3 regions of the Nesterenkonia aerolata genome follow, and region 2 is predicted to be linked to each of the others. Evidence: riboswitches for the same ligand, from Rfam matches in the RefSeq annotation. Region 2 holds a riboswitch; each other region holds the start of a gene.
The links. Region 2 has a riboswitch for S-adenosylmethionine ahead of RIL96_RS05485 (LLM class flavin-dependent oxidoreductase). Riboswitches for the same ligand answer to the same signal wherever they lie in the genome.
Positions count from the first base shown of each region.

Region 1: it holds a riboswitch for S-adenosylmethionine, as region 2 does, so the genes downstream of both, RIL96_RS01430 (O-acetylhomoserine aminocarboxypropyltransferase/cysteine synthase family protein) here and RIL96_RS05485 (LLM class flavin-dependent oxidoreductase) in region 2, are expected to answer to the same signal.
Region 3: it holds a riboswitch for S-adenosylmethionine, as region 2 does, so the genes downstream of both, RIL96_RS12060 (O-acetylhomoserine aminocarboxypropyltransferase/cysteine synthase family protein) here and RIL96_RS05485 (LLM class flavin-dependent oxidoreductase) in region 2, are expected to answer to the same signal.

Region 1 covers NZ_JAVKGR010000001.1:308,998-313,183, reverse strand. The annotation lists gene RIL96_RS01440 (CoA-acylating methylmalonate-semialdehyde dehydrogenase) at 1-676, opposite strand, end outside; gene RIL96_RS01435 (acetyl-CoA C-acetyltransferase) at 783-1,967, shown strand; SAM riboswitch class IV at 2,111-2,243, shown strand; gene RIL96_RS01430 (O-acetylhomoserine aminocarboxypropyltransferase/cysteine synthase family protein) at 2,368-3,702, shown strand; gene metX (homoserine O-acetyltransferase MetX) at 3,765-4,186, shown strand, end outside.
Region 2 covers NZ_JAVKGR010000004.1:90,476-94,661, reverse strand. The annotation lists gene RIL96_RS05490 (isocitrate/isopropylmalate family dehydrogenase) at 1-350, shown strand, start outside; gene RIL96_RS05485 (LLM class flavin-dependent oxidoreductase) at 375-1,802, opposite strand; SAM riboswitch class I at 1,881-1,978, opposite strand; gene RIL96_RS05480 (ATP-grasp domain-containing protein) at 2,065-2,928, shown strand; gene RIL96_RS05475 (acyl-CoA dehydrogenase family protein) at 2,909-4,186, opposite strand, start outside.
Region 3 covers NZ_JAVKGR010000021.1:3,608-7,793, forward strand. The annotation lists gene RIL96_RS12055 (cystathionine gamma-synthase) at 1-120, opposite strand, end outside; gene RIL96_RS12060 (O-acetylhomoserine aminocarboxypropyltransferase/cysteine synthase family protein) at 117-1,643, opposite strand; SAM riboswitch class IV at 1,709-1,825, opposite strand; gene RIL96_RS12065 (cobalamin-independent methionine synthase II family protein) at 1,911-3,146, opposite strand; gene RIL96_RS12070 (YajQ family cyclic di-GMP-binding protein) at 3,400-3,888, shown strand; gene RIL96_RS12075 (M48 family metalloprotease) at 3,899-4,186, shown strand, end outside.

The DNA.
Region 1 (4,186 bases), on a different contig from region 2:
AGCCGACGAAGCCGACCGCTTTGATCCGCTCGTCGGCGATGAGCGTGTCCACTGCCGTCTTGTCGCCGTGGATGACGTTGAGCACGCCGGCGGGCATCCCGGCCTCGACGGCGAGCTCGGCCAGGCGCACCGGCACGGAGGGGTCACGCTCAGAAGGCTTCAGCACGAAGGTGTTGCCCGCAGCCAGGGCGACGCCGGCCTTCCACAGGGGGATCATCGCCGGAAAGTTGAACGGGGTGATGCCGGTGACCACGCCCAGGGGCTGACGCAGGGAGTGGACGTCGACCCCGCGGGCCACCTCGGAGGAGAACTCGCCCTTGAGCAGGTGGGGAGCGCCGGCGGCGAATTCGACGACTTCGACGCCGCGCTGGATGTCACCCTTGGCGTCGGGGAAGGTCTTGCCGTGCTCGTTGGAGAGCGTTTCGGCGAGCTCATCCATGTGGGTGTAGATCAGATCCACCCACTTGAGCAGGATGCGCCCGCGGCGCTGGGGGTTCATCGAGGACCAGCCGTCGAAGGCGGCCTGGCTGGAGGCGATGGCGGCGTCGACCTCGGCTTCATCGGCCAGCGGCACAGTGGCCTGTGGCGCGCCCTGGACCGGGTTGAAGACCTCTTTCGTGCGGCCCGAGGTTCCCTCGGTGCGCTGTCCGTCGATGAAGTGCGTCACCTGGTGCATAGAAGCTTCTCCTCCGCCTCGAGGCTGGAATAGTGTGTGAGCTGAGTCTCGTTGGTAATCTAGCGAGAGATTATTGGACGTGCAACTATTTCTGGAGGTCCCGCCCATGTCATCCACCGTCATCGTCTCCGGCGCCCGTACTCCCATCGGCAAGCTGCTCGGTGGTCTCTCCACTCTGCGGGCCGCTGACCTCGGCGCAGTGGCGATCAGCGGCGCTTTGGACCGCGCGGCAGTCTCCGGCAATGATGTCGACTACGTCATCATGGGGCAGGTCATCCAGGCCGGCACGGGGCAGAATGCCGCGCGCACGGCGTCGTTGGCGGCAGGGATTCCGGCCTCGGTGCCGGCGATCACCATCAATAAGGTCTGCCTCTCCGGACTCAATGCGGTGGCGACGGCCGATCAGATGATCCGGGCGGGGGAGTGCGAGATCGTCGTCGCCGGGGGGATGGAGTCGATGTCTCAGGCGCCGCATCTGCTACCGAAGTCACGGACCGGGATCACCTATGGTGACGCCACCCTGGTGGATTCCATGGCTTATGACGCGCTCTGGGACCAAGCCACGGATCAGTCCATGGGCGCGCTGACCGAATCCTGCAACAGTGGTGAACGGGCCTATACCCGTGAGCAGCAGGATGAGTTCGCGGCGGCCTCGCACCGCCGTGCCGCTGATGCGGCCCAGGCGGGCCGCTTCGACGAGGAGATCGTCGAGGTGCAGGTGCCCCAGCGTAAGGGTGAGCCGGTGCGGATCAGTGCTGACGAGGGTGTGCGGGGTGACACGACGGCGGAGTCCTTGGGACGGCTGCGTCCGGCCTTCGCCAAGGACGGTACGATCACGGCCGGTTCAGCCTCACAGATCTCCGACGGCGCCTGTGCGATGGTCGTGATGTCCAAGGAGAAGGCCGAGCAGCTCGGCGTGGAGTGGTTGGCAGAGATCGGTGCTCACGGGATGGTCGCCGGTCCCGATTCCTCCTTGCAGCTGCAGCCGGCCCGTGCCATTGCTCGCGCTTGTGAGAAGGAGGGTGTTGAGCCGGGTGCTTTGGATCTGATCGAGATCAACGAGGCGTTCGCCGCCGTCGGGTTGGCCTCTGCCGAGGAGCTGGGCGTCGAGGCCGAAAAGGTCAACGCGGACGGCGGCGCGATCGCCCTGGGGCACCCGGTCGGTATGTCCGGTGCGCGCATCCTGCTGCATCTGGCGCTGGAGCTCAAGCGCCGTGGCGGGGGCACTGGTGCGGCGGCTCTCTGCGGTGGAGGCGGCCAGGGCGACGCCCTCATCGTCCGCGTCCCCTGATACCCCCGCACCGCACGTTTATCCGAATCGCTTGCGTAATCCGGCCTCTATAAGGCACGGATTCTGCAGAGAGTTCGGATAAACGTGCAGTGGGGTGTGCCCGGGTTGCCCTGAGGGGGTTTCCCGGGCACACTGATTCCTAAGGTCAAGAGTGCCAGCGCGAAACCCCGGTTTGCTGGCCGGCAACCCTCCAGTTCGCGGTGGGGTGCCCCGGGTGACGACCTGGCCTGACCGGTCTGCGGACATTCCGCAGTACCGGTGAGGCAAGCGCGGGCCTCCACGTCAGTGCGGCCCCACGCCAGTCCATGAGATGCCACGTCCATGGGGCAGGGCCGGAGGGCTCCGCGTCGTCGGAGGTCGGGTCCTTACCCCCAGGGACCGGACCGAACGGAGACGCCACATGACTGAGAGCACGGCACAGTCTGCCCATCGCTTTGAGACCCTCCAGATCCACGCTGGTGTTGAGCCGGATCCGCACACCGGCGCCCGTGCTCTGCCTATCCAGCAGAGCACGTCCTTCGTCTTCCCCAGCACCGAGTCCGCGGCCCGGCGCTTCGGCCTGGAGGAGCTCGGTCCCATCTACTCCCGGCTGACCAACCCGACGGTGGAGGCCGTGGAGAACAAGATCGCCGCCCTCGAAGGGGGCGTGGGAGCCCTAGCGGTGGGTTCCGGGCAGGCGGCCACCACGCTGGCGCTGCTGAACATCGCTGAGGCCGGCGCCCATGTGGTGGCCTCCCCGCAGCTCTACGGCGGCACGCAGAACCTGTTCAAGCACACGCTGCCCAAGCTCGGCGTGGAGGTCAGTTTCGTCGAGGACCCCGATGACGTCGAATCCTGGCGCGCGGCCGCCAAAGAGAACACGGCGGCGTTCTTCGGAGAGGCGGTGGCCAACCCTCGCGGTGACGTCCTCGACATCGAAGCCGTGGCTTCTGCCGCGCATGAGCTGGGCGTGCCGCTGATCATCGACTCGACGCTGACCACTCCGTACCTGATCCGGCCGATCGAACACGGCGCCGACGTCGTCGTCCATTCGGCGACGAAGTTCCTGGGCGGTCACGGGACGGCCATCGCGGGGATCATCGTCGACTCCGGCCGGTTCGACTACACGCGTTACCCGGAGCGGTACCCCGGTTTCACCGAGCCCGATGAGAGTTATCACGGGTTGGTCTTCGGTCGTGATCTCGGTGCTGACGGGGCCTTCGGGGTGAACCTGTCCTACATCATGAAGGCGCGGGTCCAGCTGCTGCGTGACCTGGGGCCAGCACTGTCACCGCATAACGCCTTCGAGATCAACCTGGGGCTGGAGACGCTGAGCCTGCGCATGGAGCGCCACGTCGCCAACGCTCAGCGCGTGGCCGAACATCTCCAGGCCCACCCGGCGGTGAAGCGGGTGAACTATGCCGGTCTGGCATCCAGCCCCTGCCATGAACAGGCGCGCCGGTACCTGCCACGCGGCGTCGGCTCGGTGCTCGCCTTTGAGGTCCGCGGTGGCGCTGAGGCTGGACAGCGCCTGGTGGACGCGCTGCAGCTGCATTCCCTGGTGGCCAACGTCGGTGACGTCCGTTCTCTGGCGATCCACCCGGCCTCGACCACGCACAGCCAGCTCAGCGAGGAGGACCAGCGGGCCGCAGGAGTCTCACCGGGAATGGTGCGACTGTCCGTGGGGCTGGAGCATATCGATGACATCCTCGCGGATCTGGACCAGGCGCTCGCCGGTGCCTCGGCCGAGGACTGAGCCACTGAGCACAGCCACGCAGACCTGCCCGACGGACCTACCAGCAGAGGATTCCACAGACGATGAGCACACCGGTGCTGTCCACCACTTTGAACGACTTCGGCCACCGCCCTGCCGGAGCCCTGCAGGTGCTCGACGTCGGCGGTTACACGTTCGAGGCCGGTGGTGCGTTACCTCAGGTGGAGATCGCCTATGAGACCTGGGGGCGGCTCAATGCGGCTGGTGACAACGCGGTACTGGTGGCCCACGCGCTGACCGGTGACTCCCATGTGGCCGCCACTGAGGCGGACCCGAGCACCGGGTGGTGGGAGGAGCTGGTGGGCCCGGGAAGGCCCCTGGACACGGACCGCTGGTTCGTCATCGCTCCGGCCATGGTCGGCGGCTGCTACGGCTCCACCGGCCCGGCGTCCCCGGATCCCGACGGCCGTCCCTGGGGTTCGCGGTTTCCCTTCGTCACCATCCGTGACACCGTCTGTCTGGAGGA
Region 2 (4,186 bases):
TCTCAGCGAGCGCGAACCTCAACCTGGAAGGCACCGCCCCCTCCATGGTCGAGGGCGTCCACGGGTCGGCTCCGGATATTGCTGGCCGCGGATGGGCCAGCCCCTTCGCGACGATCCTCTCGCTCGCAATGGGGCTGGCCTCTCTGGGTCATACGGAAGCCGGAATCGCCATCGAATCCGCCGTTGCCGCCGAGCTGTCCGGCGGAGTGCCGATCTCAGGGGTCGGGCTGCCCGGTGGTACGGCAGGAGCGGCTGAGCGGATAGCCGACCGAATCGCCGACGGCACCGCGGCGCCCGTCCCCCACTCGCTTCTCACGGCTCTGACACCTTCCCACTCATCGATGGGGTGATGCAGGCGATGGGCCAGTGACCGCTCAGCGACGGCGCAGCTGGAACTGTGCCGCGTAGTGGTTCTCCGGCAGGTGATCGCCACGGCCGAAAAGCTTCTGCCGCAGGGTTCCCGGTGTGTAGTCCGACTTGTACCGGCCCAGCTGCTGCAGCTCCGGGACGACGTACTCCACGATGTCCTCAAAGGTGCCCGGAGTGATGTGGTAAGCCAAGTTGAAGCCGTCCACGTCGGTCTCATCCTGCCATTCGGCCAGACGGCGCGCCGCCGTCGGGCCATCACCGACGATGACCGGACCGAACCCGCCGACGCCGACCCACTCGGCCAGCTGCCGCACCGTCCACGTCTCATCCTCACGGCCTGAGGCCTTCTGGAACGTCTCCACTGTGGAGCGGATCGCGTTGGACTCCACATCACCGATCGGCTGGTCCAGATCGAACGTCGAGAGGTCGATCCCCATCCATCCGGACATCAGCACCAGACCGCCCTCCGGGTCCACGTACTGGGCGAGTTCATCGTACTTGGCCTGCGCGGCCGCCTCGTCGGGCCCGGTGACCACAGTCTGCATCGCGAAGATCCGCACGTCATAGGGATCGCGCCCGGCCTCCACTGCGGCCTGACGGATCTTCTGCACCGAGGCCTTCGCCAGTTCCTTCGTCGGCGGGTTGATGAACACCGCCTCGGCGTGCTTCCCCGCAAAGGCGCGGCCGCGGGTGGACGCCCCAGCCTGGTAGACCACGGGCATCCGCTGCGGGCTCGGCTCCACCACGGAGATACCCGGAGTCTTGAAGAACTCACCTTCGTGCTCGATGCGGTGGACCTTCGACGGATCGGTGAACACACCACGCTCACGGTCGGCGACGACGGCGTCGTCCTCCCAGGAGGCCTCCAGCAGCTTATAGACCACGTCCATGTACTCATCAGCGTGGTCGTAGCGGCGATCGTGCTCCATCTGATCGTCCTGGCCCATGTTCTGCGCGGCCGCCGGCAGATAGCCGGTCACCACGTTCCAACCAACCCGGCCTCCGGTGAGGTGGTCCAGAGTGCCCAGCCGCCGGGCGAACGGGTACGGGTGCTCATAGGCGGTGCCCGCGGTGACTCCGAACCCGAGGTTCTGTGTGACCGCCGCCATCGCGGAGATCAGCAGGAACGGATCGTTCACCGGAATCTGCGCGCCGGACCGCAGTGCAGCCTCTGGGCCAGCGGCGAACACGTCGTAGGGGCCGAGCACATCGGCGATGAACAGGCCGTCGAAGAGGCCACGCTCCAGGGTCTGGGCGAGGGAAGTCCAGTAGCCGATGGTGTTGTAGTCACGCGCCCGATCCTCCGGGTGGCGCCACAACCCCGGGGACTGGTGGACCACGCAGTTCATATCGAAGGCGTTGAACAGGATCTCCCGCCCGCCTTGAGGGGTGTGCGGGGGCTGGGATGACGGCTGGGGCTGCGTCTGGGTCATGTCTCCTCCTGCAGAGCTCAGCCGATGCAGGGCACCCGAGGACAGACAGGTGCCCTTTTGGCACCGCTCCCAGGAGGACCTCCATCGGTCCTGGCGGTAGCACCCACCTACGGAAGACATCCTGTGGGTTGCTGCGGCGTCGACGAGCCAGGTCTCTCAGCCGCTCTGGATGGTTGCCCTTACACCCTACACCGGCTCAGCGGCCCGACGACGCACAACGTCATCTGCCGATGCCGGAACCGAGCGGTATATCGTGGGAGCCATGTCCACCCCCGAGTCCGCGACACCCACAGTCGAACCCACCGCCCTGGCGTCATCTTCCGCGGGTCCACTCGTGCGCATCATTTCTGCCGTCCTGGCCGAACATCCTGCTGAACAGACAACTGAGCAGGCAGGTGGTCCCACGGCGCAGGCGGATCACACCCTCACAGCCGAGGATCTGCTGCGCGATGCCCTGGCACAGCGGCACGTCGAGGTCGAAGAGGTCATGCCCGGGCACCTGCTGTTTCGATTCGCCGGTTACATCATCGGCGGAATGCAGGGACAGCTGACGACGTTGGTCTCAGAGCATTCCCGCCGCATCGCCGCAGATCAGAAGCTGCTGGAGCGTTTCCTGCGCCATGCCGACGTCGCTGTGCCAGAGGGCTCCGCTCCCCCGGTCTCCACAGCCGAGGAAGCCCCCGCGGGAGAGGGTGAGGACTCCGGTGAGGAGGACACCGACGACGAAGCCACCGGGGGGACGGCCGAGCAGTCCAGCATGGACGTCGAAGTGTTCGTCGTCGGCGACGAAGCGATCGCCGCACTGCTGCGCACTCCCGCTTTCGAGCACACCTCCGAAGGCCTGGTCTTCACCGACAACGGAGAACAGCAGCTCACCGTCGACGTCACCGATCTGCTCGCCCCGGGGCTGCGCGCGCTGGCTGCCGACGCCGTCACCGCTCTGCCGGGACTGGCTGCGGCATCTGTCACCGTCCGGACACCCGGAGTGGATTCAGCTGAGGACGCCGTGGTCACCGGGATCACCGTGGCCCCGGATATCCTCAGTTTCCACCGTCCGAATATCGGCCGGGGCCGCGATGCGTCCGGCGCGCTGGCGGAGAAGATCCTCAGGCGTGCGAGCCGCTGACCGGTTCACTTCCACCGGGTGAAGGGGCAGGTGCATCACCGATGGCGTTGAGCCCTTCCGGAAGCACGCCGTCGAGCTCGTACTCCCCCAATGAACGGGCGCGGAAGACGATCGGGTTATGCGTCGCGACCGTCTGGATGTTGCGCCAATGACGGTCCAGAGCCTTTGACCGTGACACTGCTGAGGCGCCGACCGTCTGGAACAGCTCACCGACGACGTCGAGACACAGCTGCGGCACCACCACATGAGCCCGCTCCACGGCGATCTCGCTCTCATAGACCGCGGCGGGGACATCGGCGCCGGCACCGGGTTCATGGGTACCGGCCAGGCGGCCTGCCTCAAGGGCGCGGTCATGGACACGGGCCACTTCCAGGACGGTGGACTCTGCAGCGAACAGCCCTGCTGACATCTTCCCCACGATCTGCTGGATGAGCGGGTCCTCGCGGAAGAGTTTGCCGGAGCCCGAAGTGTTGAACGTCCGCTTCCGCCCCCGGATCAGTGCCACTGCATCCCGCAGGGCGCCGCGGGCCGCACCGACCTGCACCGCAAGCAGATACAGCTGGAAGAAGGCGGCCTCGTGGACGGCTTCATGGGAGCCGGGGACACGGTCCAGCACGCCGATGGGCTCGATGTCCGCATCGACGAAGCGCGTGGTCCCGGTGCCGGTGAGCCGCTGGCCGAATCCGTCCCAGTCGTCCTCGACGGTCACTCCCGCCGCATCGGTGGCGACCACTGCGAACCGACGCCCCGGCCCGTCGTCGCGGGCGGCGGAGACCCGGGTGTAGTCGGAGAAGATCGTGCCGGTGGAGTAGAACTTCTCCCCGTCCAACCGCCAGCTGCCATCAGACCTCTGAGCAAGGACGGTATTGAGCTCACCCAGTGCGTTGCCGCCCTTCTCCGTGGACGCGTTGCCGATGGTGGCCCCGTTGAGCACCCGGCGGTACCACTCATCACGGATCTCCACCGGCTGGAAGCGCAGCGCATCGACGAATCCGAAATGCCCGCGGTAGAGGTGCGCGACATTGGAATCAGCTTCAGCCAGCCGGATGACCTCGACGATCAGCTCCTCCACTGAAGCTCCCGCGCCACCGTGTTCCTCGGGAACCCGGAGTGCGCCGAAGCGGTGCTCGTCAAGCCACCGGACCGCCTCGAACGGCAGCTCCCGGTCCAGCTCACGGCGCACGGCCCCCTCGGCGATCTGGCCGAGCAGTTCCTCAGGAAGCCTCGCTGTTCCCTGGCTCTGTGTCTCTGCCTGTGC
Region 3 (4,186 bases), on a different contig from region 2:
CTGGTAGATGGGCGGAACCACGGCGCCGGTCAGGCCGCAGGGTTCCTGCCCGGCGTGGACCGCCGAGGTGCGGAATCCCGGGCGGACGACGTCGAGGCCGAGGTCAGGGAGCGTCGTCATGCGCGGACTCCTTCCAGGATGCGCAGTTCGTCACGGACGTCGAATCCGCTGCCCTGCTGCGCGGTCTGCCAGCCGGGCCCCTCCTGGGGCCTGTGCTCCTCCTGGGGTCTGTGCCCGAGCGCCGCCTCGAGGGAGGAGGCGAGGTCAGCCCAGATGTCCTCGACGTCCTCCCGTCCGACCGCCAACCGCACCGTCTGCTCGGTGATCGCACCGGCGGCGCGCAGCTCCTCGCTGAGCCGGCAATGCGTCATCGACGCCGGATGACAGGCCAGGGTCCGCGCATCACCGAGGTTCGCGGCGAGCTTGACCAGGGTCAGGGAGTCGAAGAACCGCTCGACGTCGGCGCGCTCCGGCAGCTCGAAGGACAGCACGGCACCGGCACCGCGGGGAAAGTCTCGCTGGGCGATGGCCGCATCCTGAGACGCGGGCAGGCTGGGATGCCGGACCGTCTCCACCGCGAGGTGCCGCTCGAGCCGCCGGGCCAGCTCCTCGGTGGAACGGCAGTGGCGCTCCATCCGGACGTCGAGGGTCTCGATGCCCTCCAGCAGCTGCTGGGCATTCCAGGGCGCCAGCGTGGGGCCGAGATCGTTGAGCAGCTGGGCGCGGATCAGGTGCAGCAGCGCACCGTGGTCCCCGTGGGCCGCCACCAGTGACCGGCCTCCGAAGCGGCGGCGGGCCGTAGTGAGCTGGAGCCAGCGCTGCGGGTCGGCCGAGGGCGTAAACCGGCCGGTGTCGACGATAGCTCCTCCCAGGACGGTACCGCCGCCGGAGAGGTACTTGGTGGCGGAATGCACCACCAGGTCGGCACCGAGCTGACCCGGACGCAGCAGGTGCGGGCTGGCCAGCGTGTTGTCCACGACCAGCGGCAGCTGGGCACTGTGGGCGATCTCTGCCAGCGCCGGGATGTCCGGGAGGTCGGCGTGTGGGTTGCCGATGGACTCCACCAGCAGCGCCCGGGTGCGGAAGGTGATCGCCTGCCGCCAGCTCTGCGGATGATGCGGGTCCACCCAGGTGACCTCGATGCCGGCTTCGGCCAGAGTGTCGTTGAGCAGGTCTGCGGTACCCCCGTAGATGCGCTCAGAGGCGACGATATGACCGGCGGAGACCCCCGGGTCGGGTTCGCCGTCGGGAGATTGCCCGGACCGGCCCGCCAGGGCCAGCAGCGTGAGGCTCAGCGCGGCCTGCCCAGAGGCTGTGGCTACCGCGCCGACGCCGCCTTCCAACGCAGCGATGCGCCGTTCGAACAGGGCCACTGTGGGATTGCCCGTCCGCGAGTAGGTCAGCCCCGGACTGCGCTGGGCGAAGCGCTCCCGGGCCTCGGCCAGAGTGGCGAACTCATAGGCCGCGCTCAGGTGCACCGGGGCCACCACGGGGGTTCCGGCCGGCTCAGCGCCGGTGCCCGCATGGATCTTCGCCGTGGCCCCGGAATCACGGTGGAGCGTGTGCTGCCCCGGCGTGTTCGGGGAGGCAGGCCCCGCTGAAGACCTCGGTGATGAATGGGATGTGGAATGCGGGTCAGCCATCACTGGACCCCCTCCTTCGAGTGGGGGCGCAGGGGCCCGTCACCAGTGTTCCGGGCCCGCCGAGAGCGCCATGCTTACCACGTGCGGTGTGCACGCAGCCGGATCGTCATCTGGGGCACCCCGCCACAGCGAGAGGGTTGCCGACCGGTCGGCCAGAGCCTTGGAGACCGGTGCTCGTGATCCTTAGACCGTCACACTACCACCGAATCATGAACATTGACAGCACATGAGGGGCAGAGTGTTCATCTCTTGGGAGCGCGATGGAGGTCAGCGGAAGAGCTGCGCGGTGGCCAGCTGCGCGCCCTCGGCCAGGCTTTCCAGCTTCGCCTGGGCGATCTGCGGATGGATGCGCCCGCCGAGGCCACAGTCGGTGGAGGCGATGACGTTCTCCCGCCCCACCCGCTCGGCGAAACGGATGATCCGCTGGGCCACCAGCTCCGGATGCTCGACGACGTTCGTCGCATGGGAGACGATGCCCGGCAGAATGACCTTCCCCTCGGGCAGCTCGACGTCGTCGAAGACGGTGAACTCATGCTCGTGCCGGACGTTGGCGGCCTCGAAGGAGTAGTACTTCGCGTCGATCTGCAGCATGAGATCCACGATGTGCCGGAACTCGATATCCGTGGTGTGGGGGCCGTGCCAGGAGCCCCAGCACAGGTGGAAGCGGACCTGTTCCTGCGGGAGGCCGCGCAGAGCGTAGTTGATGGCCTCGACGCGCAGCTGGGTGAAGCGCCGATAGTCCTCGATGCTGGGCTCCGGGGTGATCTGGTCCCAGTTCTCGGCGATCGAGGGATCGTCGATCTGCAGGATCAGCCCGGCGTCGATGATGGCCCGATACTCTTCCCGCAGCACCTCGGCCCAAGCGTAGAGGTGTGCCTCCTCGTCCCGGTAGTGCCGGTCGGCGATGCGCGCACCAGAGCCTGGCGCGATCGAGGTCATGAATCCGGTCTCCAGTCCGGCGGCGTCGAGACCGGCCCGGAAGTTCGCGATGTCTGAGGCGATCTGCTCCTGCCCCGTATAGGCCAATTCGCCCACAGTGGCGGGGAACGGGGTGGCGGTGTTGCCGGTGCCGATGCCGGATTCCGGGTCCTGATAGGCCTGCTGGAACCGCACCCAGTCCCGGCGGTTCGGGAAGCTGGTCAGCTGGATCTCACCGGGGGACGATTCGACGTTCGGCTGGCTGAAGATGTCCTCTCCGGTGACCTCCAGACCTTCCACGCGCTGGAAGATATAGGACCACCAGGCGCCGTAGTCGGTGGCTTGGCTCATCGCTTTGCCGTACTCGCCGTCGCCGGGAACCGTGATGCCTGCCGCCTGCTGCCGGGCGACGATGTCGGCGACGGCGGCGGAGAGGCGCTGCTCGAACTCCTCGGTACGGATCAGGGTGAGGCCGTCGTCGGCGAACTCCCGGGCAGCATTGGCGGCGATCAGCTCCTCGGTGCGGGGCAGCGAACCGGCATGGGTGACCAGGATCTGCTCAGTGGGGTCGGGGGTCTGCGGCATAGTGGAGCCTCCTTCGTGGCACATGTTCGGTCTATGTGATCGGCGTTGAAATTTATGTTCAACTGTTTGTCAGTTGTATCACGCCGGTGCACCGCAAGGCACCCGCCAGTCCGCCTTCCGCGAAGAACCCAGGAGCCGTCGAGGCTCGCGCCATAGACTGGGGCGCAGGAGCTGACCACACCGACGACGGCACCTCGGCGGCGAAATCCGCCGTCCGCCTCGCCGTCTCCCTGACTTCACGAGGAGGATCCCTATGGCCAAGGACTCAAGCTTCGACATCGTCTCCACTGTGGATAAGCAGGAGGTCGCCAATGCGCTGAACCAGGCGCAGAAGGAGATCGCCCAGCGCTACGACTTCAAAGGGGTCGGGGCGGAGATCGACTTCTCCGGAGAGAAGATCCTGATGCGCGCCAACTCTGAGGAGCGGGTCAAAGCGGTGGCGGACGTCTTCGGTTCGAAGCTGATCAAACGCGGGATTTCCCTGAAGGCGTTCGATTCCGGCGAACCCTACGCCTCCGGCAAGGAATACCGCATCGAGGGCCTGATCAAGGAGGGGATCGATCAGCCGACGGCGAAGAAGATCTCCAAGATCATCCGTGACGAGGGGCCCAAGTCGGTCAAGGCCACCATCCAGGGTGATGAGCTGCGCGTGACCTCGAAGTCCCGGGATAATCTGCAGTCGGTGATCGCCCTGCTCAAGGACTTCGACGACGCCGCCCTGCAGTTCGTGAACATGCGATGAGGAGGCCCCAGTGAGCCATCACAACGGACGACTACGGACCATCGGGCTGCTCTCGCTGCTCTTCGGGCTGCTGCTGGCCATCGGCGCGATCCTGGCCTACTCCTCCGGAAACTCCTTCTTCCTGGTCCTCTTCGCCGGCATCGGCCTGGTCTCAGTGGCCTACAGCTACTGGAACTCGGACAAGATCGCCCTGCGTGCGATGAAGGCCTACCCGGTCTCCCGGGAACAGGCCCCGGCGCTCTACACGATGGTCGAGGAACTCGCGCAGCGGGCCCAGCAGCCGGTGCCGCGCATCTAC